Regions from separate parts of the Marinobacter sp. UBA2688 genome, predicted to be linked through region 2. Evidence: predicted binding sites of a transcription regulator. Region 2 holds the regulator's gene; the other holds the start of a gene.
What was found. The regulator LexA, encoded in region 2, represses DNA repair genes until DNA is damaged. The targets are predictions, from matches to a motif close to CTGTNTNNNNANACAG.

Region 1 (4,402 bases), on a different contig from region 2:
TGTCATCCGCAGTGGAGAAAGTCTGCGACTTCTTGGTCGGGATCGTGGTGTTCTTGTCGATCAGCGGTGTCGCCACGCCACCCATGGTTTCGATACCCAGGGTCAGCGGGGTAACGTCCAGCAGCAGAACGTCTTTCACATCACCGGAGAGCACGGCCGCCTGGATGGCAGCACCCATGGCTACAGCTTCATCCGGGTTCACGTCCTTACGCGCTTCCTTACCGAAGAAGTTCTTCACTTTTTCCTGAACCATCGGCATGCGGGTCTGACCGCCGACCAGGATGACTTCGTCGATTTCACCGATCTTGGCACCGGAATCTTCCAGCGCGGTGCGGCACGGCGCGAGACTGCGCTCGACCAGCTCTTCAACCAGTGACTCCAGCTTGGCACGAGTCACTTTCACGTTCATGTGCTTGGGACCACTGGCGTCTGCCGTCACGTAAGGCAGGTTCACATCGGTCTGCTGGCTGCTGGAAAGCTCAATCTTCGCCTTCTCAGCCGCTTCCTTCAGTCGCTGCATCGCCAACGAGTCGCCACGCAGGTCAATGCCACTGTCTTTCTTGAACTGATCGGCAAGATACTCGATCAGCTTCATGTCAAAGTCTTCACCACCCAGGAAGGTGTCGCCGTTGGTGGCCAACACTTCGAACTGGTGCTCACCGTCCACATCGGCGATCTCGATGATGGAGATGTCGAAGGTGCCACCACCCAGGTCATAAACAGCAACAGTACGGTCACCGCTCTTCTTGTCGAGACCATAGGCCAACGCAGCAGCAGTTGGCTCGTTGATAATCCGCTTCACGTCCAGACCAGCGATCTTGCCGGCGTCTTTGGTGGCCTGACGCTGGCTGTCGTTGAAGTAGGCCGGCACGGTGATAACCGCTTCGGTCACTTTCTCGCCCAGATAGTCTTCTGCGGTTTTCTTCATCTTCTTGATGATTTCCGCAGACACCTGCGGCGGCGCCATCTTCTCGCCTTTCACTTCGACCCAGGCATCACCGTTGTCTGCCTTGGCGATCTTGTACGGCACCATCTTGATGTCTTTCTGGACCACGTCGTCTTCAAAGCGACGACCGATCAGACGCTTGATGGCGTAGAGGGTGTTGTTCGGGTTGGTGACCGCCTGGCGCTTGGCAGATTGACCTACCAGCGTTTCACCGTCTTCGGTATACGCCACGATGGACGGGGTAGTGCGATCACCCTCGGCGTTTTCGATAACCTTGACCTTGTCGCCATCCATAATGGCTACACAGGAGTTTGTGGTTCCCAGGTCGATACCAATGATCTTACTCATGCAATTACTCCAATTCGGTTGTTCAATTCAGTTCCGGCTGCCTTGAAAGTTGCCCCGGAGTCCCGGTGCGCCGCCTGTTTACTGGCTATATTGGCGCTTTAATCTGCTTTTCAAGCCTGCTCGTCGATTTTTGGCGCGTCTTCGGCCTTGGCGACCACCACCATCGCGGGACGAACAAGGCGATCGTTCAGGGTGTAGCCCTTCTGGACCACAGCCACCACACTGTTGGGCTCGGCATCAGGTGCCGGCACCATGGACATGGCCTCGTGCTGCTGGGGATCAAACGGCTCACCCACGGGGTTAAGCTGAACCACATTGAACTTGCCGAGACTCCCCATGAACAGATTAAGAGTCATCTCGACCCCTTCACGAATAGAGGCCACCAGTTCGCCGGCACTTTCATGCCCCTCAGTGCTTTCAACCGCCTTTTCCAAGCTGTCAGCGACCGGCAGAAGCTCCTTCACAAACTTCTCCAGCGCGAATTTGTGGGCTTTCTCCACATCGATCTCAGCGCGACGGCGAACATTCTGCATCTCCGCCTGGGAACGCAACATCTGCTCCTGAAACTCCTGCGCCTGGGCCTTCAGGGCCTCAACTTCGCTTTCCGGAGCGGCTTCGGCACTGTCTTCCGTCGCCGTTTCTTCCTCGGGAGCGGCTTCCGCAGTGTCTTTCAACTCTTCTTCCACCTGTTCGTTACGATTCTCGTCAGCGCTCATGACTACTCCTGCTTGATCGTCGGCGGCCAGACGACCGGCCGGTTAACGTTTGGTTTCCGACCGCCATGGGCCGAAAAAAACATGTTTGCGAACGGATATGGGGCCCGTATCGGATGTTTCAACCGTTGCGCACCTCATTCATTCACAAATTCGCCAGCCGATGTTTGCAAACAGGAAAAACCCTGTATATATTCACAGTCACTGTATGTAATCACAGTATTCAGGAATTGAGCGGAGGACCTCTGCATGCTCACACAGCTCACTGTTTCCAATTACGCCATTGCCGAGCGGGTCGAACTTCAGTTTGGAAAGGGTATGACGGCGCTGACCGGAGAGACCGGTGCCGGCAAATCCATTGTCCTGGACGCCCTTGGCCTTGCCATGGGCGGGCGCGCCGACGCTGGCGCCGTACGCCATGGCGCCAAACGCGCCGATATTACCGCTACTTTCGACGTGTCCCGCATTGCCGAAGCCCGGCAATGGCTGGAAAACCATGAGCTCGACGATGACAACGAATGCATCCTGCGCCGAGTGATCAGCAAGGATGGCCGCTCTCGCGCCTACATCAACGGCCAGCCCTGCCCCCTTGCCCACCTGAAAGATCTGGGCAGCGCCCTGATGGACATCCACAGCCAGCACCAGCACCAGTCCCTGCTGCGCAAGGAGACTCACCGCAAACTGCTGGACGAGTTCGCTGGCGCAGAAGCGTTGGGAGAGCAAACCAGGGATGCATGGAAAGCCTGGCACAAAACCCGCCAGCGGCTGACCGAACGCCAGCAGAATGCCGATGAGACAGAAGCCCGCCTGCAGCTACTGCGCTACCAGGTGGAAGAACTGGATCGCCTGGCGCTGGAAGACGGAGAGCAGGCAGAGCTGGAGAAAGAACAGGAACGGCTCAGCCATGCCGACACGGTGCTACACAACAGCCATCAGGCTACCCTGCTATGCACGGAAGATGAGAATAGCGCAGCGGATCTGGTGCGCCAGGCTTTACAGCAACTGGAGCAGTTGCCGGTGGAGGTACCGGCACTGACGGAAACCATCCAGATGCTGAATGAAGCCCAGATTCAGATCACCGAGGCTGGCGACAACCTGCGCCACTTTGTGGAAGATTACGACGCCGACCCAGCCCGACTGGCCGAAGTGGAAGAGCGCCTGAGTGCCATTTACCAGATGGCCCGCAAGCACCGCATCACACCGGAGACTCTCCCGGAATTCCACCAGAGCCTGAGTGCCGAACTGGCATCGCTGGACGACGGCGAGGGCAGCGTTGAGAAGCTGGAGGCGGAACTGGAAGAACAGCGAAGCCACTTCAATACCCTGGCCACCGAGTTGTCGAACGCACGCCAACAGGCTGCTGCCAACCTTGATCAGCGCATCGCGGAGGAGCTCGCCCAACTGAGCATGCCAGCGGTCCAGTTCGTAACCCACCTGAGCCGCAACAAAGGCGACGAGCCTGCGCCCCACGGCCTGGAAGACATTGAATTCCTGGTCAGCGCGAACCCGGGCCAACCCGCACGTCCGCTAGCCAAGGTAGCCTCGGGTGGCGAACTCTCACGCATCAGCCTGGCCATTCAGGTGGTGGTTGCGCAAACTTCCACCACACCAACACTGGTCTTTGACGAGGTGGATGTAGGCATTGGTGGCGGCACCGCCGAAGTGGTTGGTCGCTTGCTTCGCAGCCTGGGCAGTAATGGACAGGTGTTGTGCGTCACCCATCTTGCCCAGGTAGCGGCCCAGTGCCATCAGCACCTGTTCGTCAGCAAGTTTACGGAATCAGACGCCACTTACTCGAAGATCGAGTCATTGGACGACAATGGCAGGGTCAGCGAAGTGGCAAGAATGCTCGGTGGTGTGGATATGACCGAACACACCATTGCCCATGCCCACGAAATGTTCACGAAAGGCCAGGCTACGCATCACTGAACAGTTTGAAAGGTAAGCGTATTCCCCTCTCGATCCTGAGAGTTGTTGGGGCGGGCTAAAACCCCGCCCCCTTTTTTTCTTTTTTCCGGAACAAATCCTGAGTTATCAGGATTTGAGGGGTTTGACGTAAAGAATCAGGCTGTGATCGACAATCTCATAGCCTCGTTCTTTGGCAATTTTTTGCTGCCGCTCTTCGATTACCTCATCGACGAACTCAATGACCTCACCGGTCTGAGTGCAGACCATGTGATCATGATGATCGTCGCCGGCCATCTCAAAAACGGCGTGCCCACCTTCAAAGTTGTGGCGCAGAACCAGGCCAGCTGCCTCAAACTGAGTCAGCACCCGGTAGACGGTTGCCAGGCCCACGTCATCACCCTGTTCGAGGAGCTTTTTGTACACATCCTCGGCGCTGAGGTGATGCTCCTCGGAGTTCTCCAGAATATTGAAGATCTTCACTCTTGGC
Region 2 (4,402 bases):
CGCTCTCAGGTACTACCATGGCTTCGCAGTGGCATTCATTGGTTTCCCAGAAAATATTCCTGGCTCGCAACCTGTTGGGGCAGCTGGAGCACAGCGACACCGTTCCAACGAAAGAAGCCCTGCTGCAAGGCAGCATAGAGCTAGGGCTGAGGGCTCGAAAACTGACGCTGGTAATGATCGCCAGGGTGTATCAGCACAAACATAGCCAGCCTGATGACCTTGAGGCACTGGATGAGCTGATCGGAACCCACAGCCCGGAAATGACAGAACTGGAGCAGCTGGCCAGTGACGGGCGGAGTTGGTGGAGTCATCTCGAGCAGCTTGAGCGTCATCAGGGCAATCCCCCGGTGACCCGAAAAACGGTCAGCAATGAAAACGTGATTGCGGTTGCAGCTAACACCGGCCCGGATCGCTCAAAGCAGGCTCTGGAAACCACTCTGGGCGCGATGAAACACTTTATCGATATCCTCGAGGATCGGCACAGCGAATGGTAATGAACCACGGCGTTGCCGGACCCAACAGGAATGAACTGAAAGGCTAACTTAATGTCACCATCGTTTTTCGAGATTGTACAACTGAGCAACGGAGACTATGCGCTTCGCCGCATCGACGACGACAGTGCACCACTGGTCCAGATATCATTTTCGACGGAAGCCAGGGAGATGATGGAAGACCGGGACATGAACGTGGCCAAGGCCATGATTGCAGCCGGTATTGAGGCCGTCGGTAACGTTGCCCATGATATCGACTGGGAAGACGAAGAGCCGGACACTCAGGACATCCGGCCCTCCTACACACTTCATTGACGATCAGCGCTGGCGCAGCACCACACCATGACTGTTACCCCGAGCCGAAGCCTGCTCCAGTGACGCGAGCGCTTCGCGCCCGAGCTTGTGGGTCCACATGACCACAGCGTGACAGGTGCCTGCGCTCAGTGCTCGCTCGGCAAGCTCCCCGGCTGGGTAGTCAGGAGTAGACCTCAACACCAACAGTTCGCCTGCAACGATGCCACGCATGGTCTGCCACTTACTGACAAGGCTTTGGGGCGGATCAATCCAGGCTAACCAACGCTTCTCCTGATTCAACTGCGTAAGCATCGGTAGCAATAGCTGGAAGTTCTCAACCTGCCCTTCGGGCAAAATGATTTCGGTCACATTGCCTGCCGGTTTGGCTGGGCGACTCCTGACAGCAGGCGCCCTGACGGTATCATGGTCGCTCATACCGGCAACCTCTGAACCGACAAACCTGCCGCCTCCGTGAGCATAAGCCAGATTCTGATTAAAGCTGAGTTGTTCCATGATAAGCCTCACCTGCCGTTAAGCCGCGCCCGCGGTGTTCAACACTCAACGAAACACAGCCGGATATGTCCGGACACCCTGGGGGTGTCAGTGAAGGTCCGAGCGCCGTATGACCCCGACGCCGAGCCCCTCAATGAAGAGTTCCTGTTCTGTCAGATCCACTTCTATGGGTTCGAATTCCTCGTTCTCGGCGATCAAGTACACTTTCGAGCCTTCCTTACGGAACCGTTTGACCGTGACTTCCTCACCTACCCTCGCCACAACCACTTGTCCGTTGTGCACATCGTGGGTGCGGTGCACCGCCAACAGGTCGCCGTCAAGGATGCCAATGTCCTTCATGCTCATGCCGCGTACCCTGAGCAAATAATCCGCCGAGGGCGAGAAAAATTCAGGCTGCAGGGTGCAATGGTCTTCGATATGCTCCTGGGCCAATATGGGGCTACCGGCCGCCACCTGACCGATCACTGGCAAACCAAGGTCAGCCTCTACATCGGGAAGACGTATTCCCCGGCTGGCTCCCGGCACCATCTCGATGGCGCCTTTTCGGGCCAGTGCCCGCAGATGTTCTTCTGCGGCATTGGCGGAACGAAACCCAAGTTCCGCCGCGATTTCTGCACGGGTCGGCGGATACCCGGTCTCGTCAAGGTAGCGACGAATAATATCCAGTACCTGTGTCTGCCTAGCTGTCAGCTTCATTTAGGTTGCCCCGGTTAGCCCTGTTTTTATATACAGTTATTTGACTATATACAGTGTTTTATCCAGTGTAAACCCTGTAAACGCAATTTTTCCTTGAGCCGCACTGGGTGGCCGTCCACCGCGCCCTGACGTATGACTGTGTTAAGGTAATCACAACCAAAATAGGGAGTCGCCTGAATGAGCAACAGATGTAGGTTACCGGACATCCTCAAGACGGATGATGGCAAGGAACGCAGAGTTGGCGTTGAAATTGAGTTGTCCGGCCTCGGTTACGAAGATCTCGTCTCGCTGTCCGCAAAACTGCTGGGAGGTACCGGAAAGTCTGTTGCGCGCTATGTGTCCGAGGTTGAAACGGAACTCGGTGACTTTACCATCGAACTGGATTCGGACCCGATAAAGGACCTTGATCTGGCCGACGAGCGTCTTCCCGAGTCCGTCAGGGAACTTGGCGGCCAGGCCATGAGCGTGATCGACGCAGCCGCCGAGAAAATCGTGCCCCTGGAGATCGTCAGCCCTCCGCTGGCTTTCAGTAAGCTGGAACGCATAGAGACACTTTGCGATGAGCTGCGAAGAGCAGGCGCACTCGGCAGCCGGGAGGCGCTCTATTATGCCTTTGGTTTGCAATTGAACCCGGAGCTACCGGACCTCAGAGCCACAACGCTGGTGCGCTACCTGCGGGCCTTCGCTGCGCTCTACGAGTGGCTGAAGGCACGCCACCAGATCGATTTCAGCCGTAAGCTGACCAGCTACATTGAGCCCTGGAGCAGCACCTACATTGACCTTCTGATTTCAGAGGATTATGCGCCGGACATGGAGCAATTAATGCGGGACTACCTGCATTACAATCCAACCCGCAACAAGGCCCTGGACCTGCTCCCGCTGTTCGCACACCTGAACAGCGATTTGCTCGCAGAATATGTGGAGGATGAGCGCATCAAAAGCCGGCCAACGCTGCATTACCGGCTACCCGACTGCGACATTGATAACCCTGACTGGCATTTTTCCACGGTTTGGAATGACTGGATTGTGCTGGAACAACTGGTGGCCAACGCTGATGACTTATCGAAACTGGTTACGGAGTTTCGCAACAGTCGCAAACTGAGCCTCCATAACCTGACCCACAGCTGGTTAGACACGTCTGACCAGTGGCTTCGGTCCGGGAACTATGTCTGAAAGCCCGGTAGATAAGCCTGAACATCCGGGCCTTACGATTGGCATCAGCGGCCCGGCACGCCGCAGCCTCGCCCACCGGCTGATCACCTTCGCGCTGCGCCTCCACGGTGCGCGAACCCATTTTATCCGCCCGGGTTCGAAGGTGGACGTCTCGTTGCTCGACGGCCTTGTGCTCTCCGGTGGTACCCACGTGCACCCTTCGCGGTACGGCCAGACTCCTCAGGTAACCGCCCGGTATGACGTGCGCCGCGACGAAACCGATGTTCGTCTGCTGTCCCGTGCAGAAGAATTGAACATCCCGGTACTGGGTATCTGCCGCGGCGCCCAGTTTATCAATATTTTCCGCGGCGGATCTTTGTGCCAGAACGTGACACCTCTGCGGGTGAACACCCGCCACCGGCCGTTACTGTTACCGCTACAGACTGTTCGGGTCGTCAGTGACAGCCGCCTGGGAGAGGTGATGCGCAGCCCGGTGATTGGCGCGAACCGCATCCACAGCCAGAGCATCAAAAAACTGGGCACACATCTCCGCGTTGTCGCCGTGGACAACGACTCGTTTGTGCAAGCGATAGAAAATACACGTGGGCAATGGCTAATGGGCATCCAGTGGCACCCGGAGTACCTGCTTTATCATGGCGGCCACCGGCGGATTTTCAGCCATTTCGTGCAGGCTGCGGAAGACAGGAAGCTGATTCGGCTGGATGAACCTGTCGAAGCCGCCGGAGAAGATGATGAGAATACCGCTCAAAATGGCAGATAACGCTGCAACACGGCCTTAATTTCACGAATTTCCCGAGCGTCGTCGGGCAGAGCCGTCAAATAACGGGCCGCCCACTCTTTCAGTTGCTCGCGGGTGGTCACATAATGGGGGTCGCTCCCGGTCAGCCTGAACAGGATATCACGCTCCCGGGGCGTCAACCTGACCTGATTCTCGTGCAATAACATGGAGATCCAACTATGTTCCACAACGTCCATCGATACCTGCTGGCCTCCACGGCCCTGATTCTGTTTCCCCTGGGCGCATCAGCAGCAGAAGTCAGCCTGAGCGGTCAAGCCTCAGTCAAGTATACGCCAGACAGCGCACGGCTGCAGTTCACCGCCCGCGCCGAGCACAAGCTTCCCGAGACGGCCACTGAGGAAGTCAACGAGCAGATGGAGAAGTGGCGGGAGAGCATCGAGGACTTCCGCGACCGGCTCAAATCCTACAGCGACGCCTCGTTGAACCTTTACAGCCG

Region 1: a site for LexA is predicted at 2,193-2,208, ahead of recN (DNA repair protein RecN). Genes of this name have one in related genera too.

The regions. Positions count from the first base shown of each region.
Region 1 is NZ_DELU01000024.1:61,378-65,779, forward strand. It holds gene dnaK (molecular chaperone DnaK) at 1-1,294, opposite strand, end outside; gene grpE (nucleotide exchange factor GrpE) at 1,405-2,010, opposite strand; gene recN (DNA repair protein RecN) at 2,257-3,936, shown strand; gene fur (ferric iron uptake transcriptional regulator) at 4,042-4,402, opposite strand, start outside.
Region 2 is NZ_DELU01000021.1:17,373-21,774, reverse strand. It holds gene B3M52_RS09530 (DUF6586 family protein) at 18-494, shown strand; gene B3M52_RS09525 (hypothetical protein) at 546-806, shown strand; gene B3M52_RS09520 (cell division inhibitor SulA) at 810-1,220, opposite strand; gene lexA (transcriptional repressor LexA) at 1,386-1,994, opposite strand; gene B3M52_RS09510 (amidoligase family protein) at 2,172-3,167, shown strand; gene B3M52_RS09505 (gamma-glutamyl-gamma-aminobutyrate hydrolase family protein) at 3,160-3,927, shown strand; gene B3M52_RS09500 (hypothetical protein) at 3,912-4,142, opposite strand; gene B3M52_RS09495 (SIMPL domain-containing protein) at 4,125-4,402, shown strand, end outside.